One region of the Dethiobacter alkaliphilus AHT 1 genome, then DNA from elsewhere that is predicted to be linked to it. Evidence: riboswitches for the same ligand, from Rfam matches in the RefSeq annotation. Region 1 holds a riboswitch; each other region holds the start of a gene.
What was found. A riboswitch is a leader RNA that binds a small molecule or an ion and turns the genes downstream of it on or off. The one in region 1 is predicted to bind cyclic di-GMP.
Positions count from the first base shown of each region.

Region 2: linked by a shared signal. The riboswitch ahead of DEALDRAFT_RS10395 (methyl-accepting chemotaxis protein) and the one ahead of DEALDRAFT_RS07790 (cell wall-binding repeat-containing protein) in region 1 are both predicted to bind cyclic di-GMP.
Region 3: linked by a shared signal. The riboswitch ahead of DEALDRAFT_RS04730 (LPXTG cell wall anchor domain-containing protein) and the one ahead of DEALDRAFT_RS07790 (cell wall-binding repeat-containing protein) in region 1 are both predicted to bind cyclic di-GMP.

Region 1 is NZ_ACJM01000007.1:37,872-42,273, reverse strand. Features, by position in the region: gene DEALDRAFT_RS15985 (leucine-rich repeat protein) at 1-627, shown strand, start outside; gene DEALDRAFT_RS07790 (cell wall-binding repeat-containing protein) at 763-2,118, opposite strand; cyclic di-GMP riboswitch class I at 2,195-2,276, opposite strand; gene DEALDRAFT_RS15980 (S8 family serine peptidase) at 2,453-4,402, shown strand, end outside.
Region 2 is NZ_ACJM01000010.1:91,076-95,477, forward strand. Features, by position in the region: gene DEALDRAFT_RS10390 (hypothetical protein) at 1-814, shown strand, start outside; gene DEALDRAFT_RS10395 (methyl-accepting chemotaxis protein) at 898-2,097, opposite strand; cyclic di-GMP riboswitch class I at 2,204-2,291, opposite strand; gene DEALDRAFT_RS10405 (NAD(P)/FAD-dependent oxidoreductase) at 3,301-4,402, opposite strand, start outside.
Region 3 is NZ_ACJM01000004.1:60,663-65,064, forward strand. Features, by position in the region: gene DEALDRAFT_RS04720 (acyl-CoA carboxylase subunit beta) at 1-1,449, opposite strand, end outside; cyclic di-GMP riboswitch class II at 1,794-1,876, shown strand; gene DEALDRAFT_RS04730 (LPXTG cell wall anchor domain-containing protein) at 2,125-3,126, shown strand; gene DEALDRAFT_RS15865 (class E sortase) at 3,215-3,844, shown strand; gene DEALDRAFT_RS04740 (transglutaminase-like domain-containing protein) at 3,961-4,402, opposite strand, start outside.

The sequences.
Region 1 (4,402 bases):
GAACAGGAATTAGCAGCCCTGGTTCCGGATGTGGACCGTATCGCCGGCCCGAACCGTTTTGCCACCGCAGCCCTGATTGCGGCAGAGATGGCAGAGGAAGGAGCAGTTTTTGATACCACTATGGTGGCGGTGGGCACCAACTTTGCTGATGCCCTGTCCGCCAGCTCTTATGCCGCTGTGAATGGGTACCCCATTCTGCTTACCCGTAACGACAGACTCCCTTCAGCGACAGAAGAAGTGTTAAATGAGTTGGCTATCAACGAAACCTTTGTCATCGGTGGTGATGCGGCGGTGGGAAGCGCTGTTTTCAGCCAGCTTCCAAACCCGAAGCGCATCTACGGCAGCAACCGCTACGAAACCTCCATCGCTTTGGCAGAAAAATTCCTTCCGCCGGGTACCGGTCATGTATATATGGCCACAGGACTGGACTTTCCCGATGCCATTGCCGGTGGGGGGCTGGCGGCAAAGAATAACAGTGGTGTCCTTTTAGTACGGGGGATCAGCAGTGAGCCCAACACAGTGCTGCAAGAATTCATAGCTGATTGTGGCATAACCTCGGTTACTATTTTTGGCGGCAGTGCAGCTGTGGGTGAAAGCATTGAAGACTGGTTGAAGGATAATCTTTAAGAAGAAGTAAGATTCTAAGAAAAGGGAGACCCTGCGCTATCTGAGGCAGATCTCCCTTTTTGTTGGATTTTTTTCTTAACGTAGCAGCAATTTTTGGCTCCGTGTACAAAAATAAGCACCCATGGGTGCTTATTTTTATTGGGGCGCGATAAACATTTGTGTCCAGTAGTGGCGTAAGTTGCTGGGGTCATTTGCATTGTAATAATATCCGATGCCGATGTGAGTCAGGTTGGGGTTTAGGATGTTTGCCCGGTGGCCTGGACTGTTCATCCAGGCATTAACAAGGGTCTGGGGTGAAAGAAAACCTGCTGCCAGATTTTCTGCTGCCCTGGTGTATGAAATTCCGTAATGGCTCATCATGTCAAAGGGGCTACCGTAGATGGGTGAGTTGTGGTCAAAGTACTGGTTGTCGTACATATCCTTAGACTTTATCTCTGCCACTTCAGAAAGCTCTGCGTGGTATTGTAGCGGGGCTAGTCCATGTTTTTCCCGTTCAAGATTTGTTAGGTCAAACACTCTTTGAATTCGCTCTGGAAGCGGAGGGTTTAGCGCCGAGGCAAGTAAATTTACAGCGTTTGCGGAGACGGCTTTCTCACCGCCAAGTATGGTAAACTTTGTGATTCCGGTATCGTTTACAATGGTTTGAATGGATTGAGGAATCTGTTCCGGTTGGACAAGGAGAATAGCAGTATGTTCTTTTGCTGCCAAAGCTGAGCCAGTTAGTGCGTCTGCAAAGTTCAGTGCCGTGGCTATATAAGCTTTATCGGTTGATATGTCTAAAGTCTGAAATATTTGTTCTACAGTCTCAAATCGGCTGCTTCCGGCAATTCTTTGGGGTTCCGGCAGGCTGGAGAGGACACTGTTGCTGATAACACGAGATCCGCCGATAACGATAGTGTTGCTGATTCCTGTGAGAGCGCTTTGAGTAGCAGAAGGAAGACTGTCTGTTGTAGATAGCAGGATGGGATATCCGTTAATGGCTGCATAGGAGGCGATGGAGAGAGCATCGGGAAAATCCTGTCCGTAAGCAATAATGGCTGTGTTGCTGGAAGGCATATTTTCTGCTATCAGCTGAGCAGTTTCATAACGGTTTGTCCCACCTATGCGCTCAACTGTAAGGCCCATGTTTGTTAATTGGTCTTCAACTGCTTGTGAGACTGCTGCATACCCACCCAATATTATAGCTTTTTTGGCACCAAGCCGGTCTACTTCTGCAGCTGTCAATGGATTTAAGGAGTTAGGCTGGGTCAGCAGGATCGGAGCATCGTGTTGGTAGGCCAGTGGAGTGCCGGCCAGAGCATCAGGAAAATCATCCCCGCGGGCAATTAAAACCGTGTGAGCGGCATCCCAGCCGCTGCGGGATATCTCAACGGCCGTTTCATAACGGTTAGAGCCATACAGCCTGTGTGTGGCTGCCTCAGTGATGGTGGCAGTAAAGAAAATAAATAAAAAGGTCAACAGTACACAAATTTTTGCGGAATGCATTTTCATAATTATTCCCCCCCCAGTGAATTACCAGGGTGTAGGAAGCAATAAAAAAACCTGCACAGGTGCAGGTTGTTCCTACCCCGGCGACCCGGCTGCCATAGCAATGCTTTAGGCCCGTGGCTTTGCGTCCCCGTCTTTCGACGGGTTTGCCTTTATCAAGGATTGTTTATATTTACCATTATAATGTAATTAGGAGTCTTTGACAATAACTTTTTTTTATTTTGACAGCAATTTAAAACCAGAGGTTTAACGAAAAGTGACGGTTCGATAAGAGGAACTGTAACTTATATTGGCGAAATAATATATTTTAGCCTGACAAAAGAATAAGGAGTGCCGTATGAAAATAATAAAAAGATTAATAAGTACTTTAGTAATCATATCGTTAATCACCATCTATTTGCCCGTCCAGCTATTTGCTGGCAGAGTTGATGTTGGTGTGACTTCACAAAAAATTAGTGCTCAGGTGACCGATTCACTTAAGGCTGATGAGTTTGTTGATGTTTTAATAATACTCAATGAACAAGCTGATACAAAGAAAGCAGCAGCCGACGTGCGAAAAGCAGTTCCTGCCGGTATGCCCGAAAAAGCAATAAAGAAAGCCGCAAGGGTTTCTGTAGTTAATACCTTAAAGAAAAATGCAGAAGTTACTCAAAAAAGCTTAATAAACTTATTATCAGAAGAACAGGAAAAAGGAAATGTTAAAGAATTTCGTGAGTACTACATTGTTAACCTTATTTATGCAAAGGTAAATAGGGTCGCTCTCGATGTTATAGCACAACATGCGGATGTAGGAAATATTCTGCCCAATAATGAATTTCAGGTACATAATACAAATATAGAAAGTATAAATAGTTTTTCACCATCTGGAGTTTATGGTGTTAAATGGAATTTAGAGAGAATTAATGCGCCCCTTGTGTGGAATCAATATGGAATAACCGGGGATGGTGTGGTGATAGGTATAATTGATACTGGTGTTGATTGGCACCATGAGGCTCTCAGAGAAAAATGGCGGGGCTATGATGGTGGAAGCATTGATCCTGATTTTAATTGGTTTGATGCGGTTAATCAACACGCTCTTCCAATTGATCTTAATAACCATGGAACACATGTAACCGGTACAATTTTAGGTTCAGTAGAAGAGATGCAAGGTTATTTTGGTGTGGCTCCCGAAGCTAAGTGGATTGCAGCAAATGCTTTTGGATCCGACGGAACAGCTAAGTCCTCTGATATTTTAGCAGCAGCTCAATATATGTTAGCTCCTACAGATATTAATGGTGTGGCTCATCCTGACAAAGCTCCTGATGTGATAAATAATTCCTGGGGCGGTAATGTGCCCGGAGAGAATGATGAATGGTTTAGGCCAATGGTTCAGGCTTGGAGAGATGCGCAGATACTCCCCGTTTTTGCCGCCGGGAACTTAGGAACATATGGTTCGGGCTCTATTTCACACCCTGCAAATTATCCGGAAAGTTTTTCTGTTGCCGCTACGGATAACAATGATTACTTGGCAATGTTTTCCAGCAGGGGGCCATCTCCTTACTTCGATAATATAAAGCCTGACATATCGGCTCCAGGAGTACAAATACTTTCTTCTATTACCGGAGGTGAATATGGTTATTCCAGCGGTACTTCGATGGCCGCTCCGCATGTTGCCGGGGTAGCCGCATTATTACTGGAAGCAAAGCCGGAGTTAACCATTGAACAACTAGAAGAAGTAATAAAAGACACATCCAGGCCATTAGAAGATCAAGAGTTCACAGGCTCTCCTAATTTTGGTTATGGATATGGCCTGATAGATGCTTTTGCAGCAGTTAGTCATGTGCTAAACGGTAGTTCTGATGTACCTGTATCCGGTGTGACGATAAATTATAATGCTTTGAATTTTAAGCTAGGTGAAAACGGCACACAACTTACGGCAAAAGTAGAGCCGAGTAACGCTTCAGAGCAAGGCGTTGTCTGGAAAAGCAGCAATGAAAGTGTTGCAAAAGTAATAGATGGATTTGTTTATCCTGTGGATCCGGGTATGGCTACTATTGAGGCCATTACGGTAGACGGTTCGTATGTGTCAGAAACTAATGTTAGGGTTACACACGTTAACAGGATTTTTGGTTTTGACAGGTATTCTACTGCAACTACCATTAGTGAATCAGGTTGGACACAAAGCCAGACGGTGGTTTTGGCCAGAGGTGATCAATATGCAGATGCTCTGGCTGGGGTACCATTAGCTTATCAGCTTGATGCACCTATTCTCCTAACCAGGCCTCATAGTTTGCCCACTGCTACTAAA
Region 2 (4,402 bases), on a different contig from region 1:
GCAACATGTAGCTGTGCTTTTCCTCGGTGATATTCTCGGAGAAGGGGTCATAACACTTAACGAAGAAAGAGTCACTGCCCACACCGGCAGCATTAATATGGATACGGTGTACCCATCGTTTACAGATGATGCCCAATTCATCTGGTACGATCCCTTCACGTCGGAGCAATACCAAAAACCGGAGGACTACCGCGGCTATCAACAATCAATAACAGGAGTCCCCTTCGAACTGGAATTACAACCGGGCACGCATTTACTGGAGGTTCGTTATCAAAATCCACTGGGCTATGATGAAACCCGTTTTCCCCATGGTACGCATCACTTAACTTACCTGCTCCAACCAGCCTCCTATTGGCAATCCTTTAACAATTTGCAGATAAATGTCACCCTGCCCTCGGCCAGCTATCGGTTAGCAAGTTCACTGCCTCTGGAGAAAACCGGCTCCAGAACATGGTCGGCTACATTCTCCCAACTACCCGCAGAAGACTTACACATCTCCTTTATTAATACTGCAAACATGTGGCTCGGACCTTATTCAACCAGGGGAAATCTCTGGCTTTTGCTCCCAATTCTTACTTTAACTGTTTATTTGCTTTCAAAAAAGGTCCATACAATAAATACCAAACCCGGACTGATTTTTCTTGCCCTTCTATCTGTTTTTACCGGCTGGATTGTCTGGTCCATTCTAACTTTGCCAATGCTCCCCTACCCCTTTACATTTTTACAATACCCACTCCTGGCAATCTTTTTAATCTGGCTGTTTGCTATCCTGAAAAAAGCATATCTAAATTTAAATATCAGCATAACCTCTTAACCATACAGCTATCTTCCAACAAAAACGGCAACAATAAAAATAATTTCATTAAAAAAACCGATTACACGCCTCTAATCGGTTTTTCATTGCGCAACTATATGTATTTTGCTAATATTAAAGCCAGATATCATACTTGTCAGTTTATTGACCATGTTTTGCAGTTCTGTTGTGGCTGTGGCCACTTCCTGCATTGTTGCAGTCTGTTCCTCAACAGCTGCAGATACTTCCTGACTGCCCACTCCGATTTGTTCAGACGCATTACTTACTTCTTCAATCTGAGCGACTATTTCCTCAATGTTTTTAATTATCAGCTTTAGATCAGATCCCATAGAATTTATTGATTCGAGACCACTGTCAACTTCTACAACACTCTCATCTATGGTTTTTACAACATCCTTTGTTTCAAGCTGCACATCGTTGATTAAACTTTCTATTTCAAAAGCAGACTTGGAAGACTGGTCGGCTAATTTACGTATTTCTTCGGCAACAACTCCAAAACCTCTGCCGTGCTCTCCTGCCCTGGCTGCCTCTATGGCAGCATTTAAGGAGAGCAGGTTTGTTTGTTCGGCGATATTTTTAATGGTTTCGGTAATACCGCTGATGTTTTGAGCATTACCATCCAAAGAAGTTACCGAACTCTTAAGATCTTTTACCTTATCAGATATGGTCTGCATTTGTGCTTCTGCGTCGTTTAGCGTTTTATCACTTTCTTTAGAGCGTTTTGCGATATTGCCTCCGGCCTCGTTCATCGCCTTGGCGTTTTCACTGACATCAGTGGCATTATTTGCGAAATCATTGGATAAGGCCGCTACTTCTTCAAAAGAAGCATTGATTTCCTCTGCAGAAGATGCAAGGGACATGGTAGATTCATTGACTTTATCAGTTAGTGAGTTTATCTCTTTAATTAACGAACTTACAAAGCCGGCGCTTTCATTAAAAACAGCACCTAACAGCTCAAACTCATCCCCCGTCTTAATCTCGACCTTTTTACTAAAGTCGTTTTGGGCCAAATCTTGCGCAAAGGTTTTTAAAGAATCAATAGGTTTTTTAATAAACAGGCGGATTATTAAATAAGCTCCAAACGCACTGAAAATGACAGACGCTGCAATTGATACTAATTGTATAATCCGTTCCGGAAAGTCAAATGCTTCTATATTGCTTAAAACAAATCCCTGTCCTACTGAAATAAGAGAAGTTAAAACAATTATACTGATGGTTAACTTCAATTGGAGACCGGCTCTACCCTTAGTAACGTTATTAAGTGAAAAATTCAAATTAGCCATATGCTCCCCCTAGTATGCTATAGTTTGTTTCACAACACAGCTGTCAGCATCACTTCCGTAACCCATCACCCCCGCTTATTAATTAGCCCCATAAAAAAAATACACTTTCGATAACCAGGCTGTCATGACACAAAATGTGCCGTAGACCCTTAGCTTTGCGTCCCTGCTTTTCAACAGGTTTGCCATTATCCAGTGTGATATCAAAAATTTCTATCTGTAAAGTAGGGCATATATACCTTGTTAAAGTATAATTCCTCTTCCATATTTGGACAATATATCTCAAGACTTATTTTCACATATAAAAAGAGCACAAATTAAGCCTTCAGCCTTAGGGCTGAATCAGCTGGCCAATGAACCAGCAAAAAATAAAAACCACAGTGCTTAAACCACTGTGGTTACTAGTTTTCTGTGTTACTTTATCAGCTTACCGTTTATCTGCTGTATCAATGTTTATGAGTCTAGTTTTTACAAACGTCTGAATGTAAAAGATGTCGTGAGAAGAGTATTTCGTAGCTTCGAATTAAATGTTTAGTCTCTGCTTTGTCATGACTTATCTCTATTAAATACAAATAACATTTACGTGCCAGATCAACTTTATTATTTTCGTACTGCAACAGAGCAAAATTTCTTAGTTCATTGCAGAATTCATAATAGTCTGTAACAGCTTGCCGATACCCGTCTATCTTGCCTGTGTAATCAGGTGTTTTCCTATTTGCACAAGAGCAGTGGTTAATCAGGGTTTTATTATGATATGAACGAAGACCCTTAGTAATAATCTCATTTGGGATAAAAGATAAGTCTGCCTTAAAATACTCAATATTTAACTGTTGTGATTCTGATTCCGATCTCTCAAAGAACACCTTTTTGAATGTCCCAATAAACATCGAAACCCACCCCCATATACAGAAGTTTAATCTCCTTTAGGGGATTAGCCATTTATTATATCGTATTTTTCATATGGACATTGTTTTTTATAACCCCACTATCAAGATTAAATCACCCCTAAAATAATTAACGAAGACAATTATACAAACACCTCCCTCTGTGATTGTTATTTTTTTAACAAGCATGTTCTACTTATTTTATATCATGATGTGTGGCTAGATGTCTATAGCAAATAAAAACTTAATAACTTCTTTTTCCTGCAAATTACAAGTGTTTTTGACATTGTTTTTTCCTGGTTGCCAAACTGTTTGGCACCGGTTAAAAACTTATTAGATTAACTACCATTCGCGCGATACTCAAACAGCAGGTAAGCCCTGGGGAGTCTATGCCAACCAGGTTAATAACCCCTCTGAGGCCGCGCTTGTTTTCGTGGCGAATAATAAAATCGCGGAAAGGATCTCCAGGACCCTGCAACTTCGGCCTTATCCCCGCCATATCAGGCTCCAGATCCTCTATGTTTAAAAAGGGCAAATAGTCTTTAACTGCATCATAAAAATCGCCAACGTTATTTTCGTCAACCGAATAATCAATTTCATCCACATAAAAAGCACTGGGACCCAACCTTACACCTCCATCAAGATTTCTGGTAAGGTGAATTCCCAAACTCTTAAGTTTTTTATCAGGTGGTGGGTAGATCAAATGATTTGTAACCAATCCCTTACCGGAGCGGATGGTAAAGTATTCTCCTTTACAAGGATGTATTTTATAGCCTTCTTTTTCTACGTCAATACCCAGTAAAGTAGCGATGTAGTCCGAGTTAAGGCCGGCACAATTAATAAGCCAGGAACACTTGACAGCACCACTGCTTCCATCAGGATTAGTAAACTCTACAACATAACAGTCCCCCTGCGGCGACACGCCTTTCACATTGTGACCGTAGACTGCCATTGTGCCACCCTGAAGAGCCTGCCACTCAAGCTTCTTCATTAAGCTGTGAGTATCAATGATACCGGTAGACGGGGAAAGAAGTGCTCCTTTGCAGGCAATATGGGGCTCGATATTTTTAACTTCACTCTCACTTAGGAAACATAGATCTTCTACCCCGTTGGCCCGGGCATTCTCCTGCAAAGTGTGCAAATAGGGTAGATCCTCATCCTTGATGGCAATTACCAACTTACCCAAACGGTTATGAGGAACTCCATGCTTCCGGCAAAAATCATATAAAAGCTCTTTGCCCTCAACACAGAGACGAGCCTTTAAGCTGTTTTGGGGATAATAAATGCCCGCATGTATAACTTCACTGTTGCGGCTGGAAGTTTCCTGCCCAAATTGACCGTGGCGCTCCACTAAAACCACCTGCCGGTCAGGCAATCTGGAAGTAACTTCCGCAGCAACGGCCAACCCCACTACCCCTGCTCCA
Region 3 (4,402 bases), on a different contig from region 1:
CTCCACCATCTTGTTGCGGAACTCGGTCATTTTTGCCTCATCGATCTCTTCGCCTTGTTTCTTCTTATTTTTGCGCTCAATACTTTCCAAAATAAATGCCGCAGTCCTACCGGCCATTACCGTGGTCCTGGCCCGCATGGTATGGAACACAAACCGCGGATTATAAGCCCGGCCGCACATGCCGTAGTTGGCCGCACCATGGTCCGGACCAATCACCCACTGGATTTTGGGCACTTCCACACATGAGCAGGCCCGCACCATATCCGAGCCATACTTACCAATACCGTTCCACTCTTCATTACTGCCCACCATATAACCCGGTGAATTCTGAATATACAGAAGCGGAGTCTTATCATTACCGCAGCGCACCACCCATTCGGTAGCCTTTCGCGCCCCTTCCAGAAAAATAACACCGTTGCGGTTAGAAGCCACAATGCCCACCGGCATACCTTTGAGCCATATCTTACCGCAAATTATATTGTCACCCCGGCCCGGAGCATAATTGGCCTTATACTCCTGAAAATAACTGCCGTCGGCAATGCACTTAATGACATCTTTAATGTCTATGGGTTTATAGGGATCCGCCGGCATATTGGCCATCAACTCGTCCGGCCCGTACAGCGGCTCATCCCACGATTCAAAGCGATGCCCGTGAAACTTCTGCGGCGGGTCAAAAGCAATAATTTCCCGTAGCTTCTGAATCCCTTCCTCCTGGGTACTGACAAAATGATCACAACCGCCGGAATGCTGGGTATGCACATACGCCCCACCCAAATCTTCCGCCGATACTTCCTCCCCAATAGCTGAACGCACCATGGGCGGTCCGGCCAGAAACGCATATGCCAGCTTATCAATCATGATGGATTCACAGGCCAGGTAAACCATATACGCGCCACCTGCGGTATTGCCGCCGGTACTTAAGGTATACTGCTTAATCCCCTTGGCAGACATCCTGGTCATATTATAAAACATGGTGCCGAACATGCCTTCATCGGCAAAGCACTCTCTCTGCAGCGGCAGGAAAATCCCGCCCGAATCAGCAATATAAACACAGGGCAAACCGCACTGTTCCGCAATCTTCTGTGCCCGCATATGCTTCTTTAACGTAATAGGGTAGTAGGTACCCGCCGTCATCCGGCTCTCGTTGGCAAAAATCATGCAATCCTTACCATGAATTTTACCTACACCGGTAATAACACCACCACCGGGTATATGCGGCTGCTCCGGATACCCGATATCATAACCGGCATCCAGCCCCACTTCATAAAAATCACTATCCTCATCAATCAACATTTCCACCAATTGTCGGGCCGGCATCTTACCCTGCTTGGCCAGCCTCTGCAGCTGCTTCTCCCCGCCTACATTATAAGCTTCCTCCCGGCGAGCCAAAAGCTCTTGATCCCGCTCCAGCCAGAACTCGTAGTTCTCCTGCCTTTTATCCTGAGTCATAACGCAAACCCCCTCCGCATGTTTTCATTACAATATATAACTCGTGCACATCATCACCTATAAACTTACTCTTGCAATATACATACCAACCAATTAAACCCGGTATTTGCCCCCAAAAACACCGCCCGCTATGCACACATGCATCAGCAACGCCGGACAAACTGATTCCGTATTGCATAATTGATTCCCCCTTGCATCAGGAAGCCTCTTAGCAAAAGATATTATTAACCTTTTATGAATCAATGTCTAAAACCCATTAAAACTGGTATAACATTATTGACAAGGCAATCTTTATAAAACTATAATTAGCTTATAAACAGAATAATGCAGATTTTTCCTTTCTGCAAGTGTGCGGAATCAATGACCGCGACTCTCATTTGGTCACTTTAGGGTCGCGCGAGATAGAGTGAAACCGGCTGCACACGGGTTATTTAACCCGTGTGCTTTTTATTTTCCCGCACATATTACAGCATTTTCATATTTACAACTTTTATCGACAAGGGGAGTGATGTGAGAAAGCAATAATTTCTCATCCGATCGGGATATCTTGGGGGGTATAGGGATCGGAAAAAAAAGGAGGAATTATTAATGAAAGCTTTAAAAAACAATAAAGTTGCTTTATGTCTGGTTATCGCTTTAATGAGTTATATGTTCTTTGGAGTTAGTTTTACAGCATTGGCATATGGGGCATATGAGTCACGGGTAGAGATTTCCGGAAATGACCCTGGATACCTTGAGAGCTATAAGGTGCTAAAAGTAGACCCGCCTCGAGACGGTGAAGAGACAATCAACATCACCATCGATGAACAACAGATCACAGGCACAATCAAATTTACTTTTTCTGAGGATGGAAAGTATGTCGATTGGGAAACCAACCCTTTGCCCATTACACATGTTTTTGTTAAAGGGGGCCCTGGCGGCTTCTTGTACTCCTATGATGGAGAAACTTCTAGTGATCAAGGGTTAAGGGCACCCGATAACAGAGGCGGCAATCAAGCGGACATCAGTCACGTTACTTTCTATATCATGCCTCAAGATGTTCCGGATCCTGCTCCTGTTCCTGTTACTGTTACCGTAAATAAGGAAGTAATAGACGTAGGCGGTGATCCCGTTTCCGATGATGATGGTACATTCACTGTTCTTATAGGCGATGATATATCTGAAGAAATTACCGTTGCCCTGGGAGCTGAATTCCATCTTCTACCCGACACGTATGATATTGAAGAATTATTTGACGCTGAAAAATATGAATTTGTAAGCTTTTCTGATGAAGTCACAGAAGACTCTGGAGAATACACTTTTACCGTAGATGATGCCTCAATCACAATAACTATAACAAATCGACTAATTGCTGCAGAAAACGGTAATGGCGATGACGATGGCGAGGTTGCCGATGAGACTCCTGCCGGTGACGACAATGGCGATGACGAGGACGTTGGCCAGCTTCCCGATGAGACTCCTGCCGGTGACGACAATGGCGATGACGAAGGTCAGCTTCCAGATGAGACTCCCGCCGGTGACGACGATGACGAGGACGTTGGCCAGCTTCCCGATGAGACTCCTGCCGGTGACGACGAAGAGTTACCCGTAACCAGTGGAACCGACTTCCTGATGCTGGGACTGGGAACCGCAATGACTACAGGTGGCTTGGTACTCCGTCGACGCAAGCGTAAATAACAATTAAAAAGAAACCCCGACGGGGTTTCTTTTTTTCCCAGGCTAGTTGTATTATAATGGAAATATAATCTTTAAATGAGGTGGCTTCATGAAACGAGCTATTAACATCTTTAGCGTCCTCCTTATCTTCAGTGGCTTGGCACTTGTAGCCACCCCCATCTACAGATATGCTGTGGGAATCTATTATCAAAGCGCAGAACGGGCAGCTATGGTCGGTGAAGCTCCCGAATATGAACCTGTCAAATCTATTGACCCAGTCGTTCTGCAGGAAGAAATGGAAGTAGACCCTACCAAACTCCCACAATTTAATGGTGTACTTGAAATTCCCAATATTGATTTGGATGTGGTGGTTGTCCAAGGAGTTTCTCAGGAAGACCTCAGACGTGGAGTTGGTTTTTATCCTCAAAGCACACACCCTGAATACGGCAACGTATCGATTGCAGGCCATCGGACAGGTTATGCAGGATGGTTTTTGAAGATTGACAGGTTGGAGCCGGGCGATGAAATTATACTGACACTGGGACCAAACCGCTATCACTACAGCGTTCGCAAACAATTCATTACACATAACCGTGACTGGGATGTAATTGAATCTAACGGCAATGCCGAGCTGACTTTAACCACCTGCCTGATGACCACCAACAGCAGACGCTTAATTGTTAAGGCAGATCTGGTTGAGGTGATTGAGGTTCAGCAGGAAACTCGTGAAATACAATGAAAAAGGGGGAGAGCCGGACATAAATGTCCGGCTCTCTTATTGGGATCTATCACTTGGGGGGTGATAGGGGTTCCGCATAGATATAAATCCCCAATGATAGATGCTTGCATAAAGATTTAATAAAGGGAATGGGTCCAACTAATAGATATTTTACTGCTTTGGTTAAATTTAAGATTCATGTTGTTATAATTCTGGATGATATAACCGTTATGTGGCAGTTTGCCAAAGTAGAGATTAGAGGTCGATCGTGTGGGCTCTGCAGGTACCCATCCCCGACCTTCCAGACTGTATTCAACCCAGGCATGCCTGTAACCGACCAAAGAATAGCTTCCACTTGAAGGCCACCTGCCACCTCTATCCGCATACCCGTATACGACTCTTGCAGGAATGTTTGCCGCTCTAGCTAGTGCAACCGATAGCATTGCATAATCCTCACAGACCCCACTACGGGTCTGAAGTGCCCTGAGTGCGCCACTATTACGGTTGTCTGCTGAGGCATTATAGGAGATGTTGTTAGCTACCCAGCGGGTAATAGCTTGTGCTTTTTCCCAATCCGTT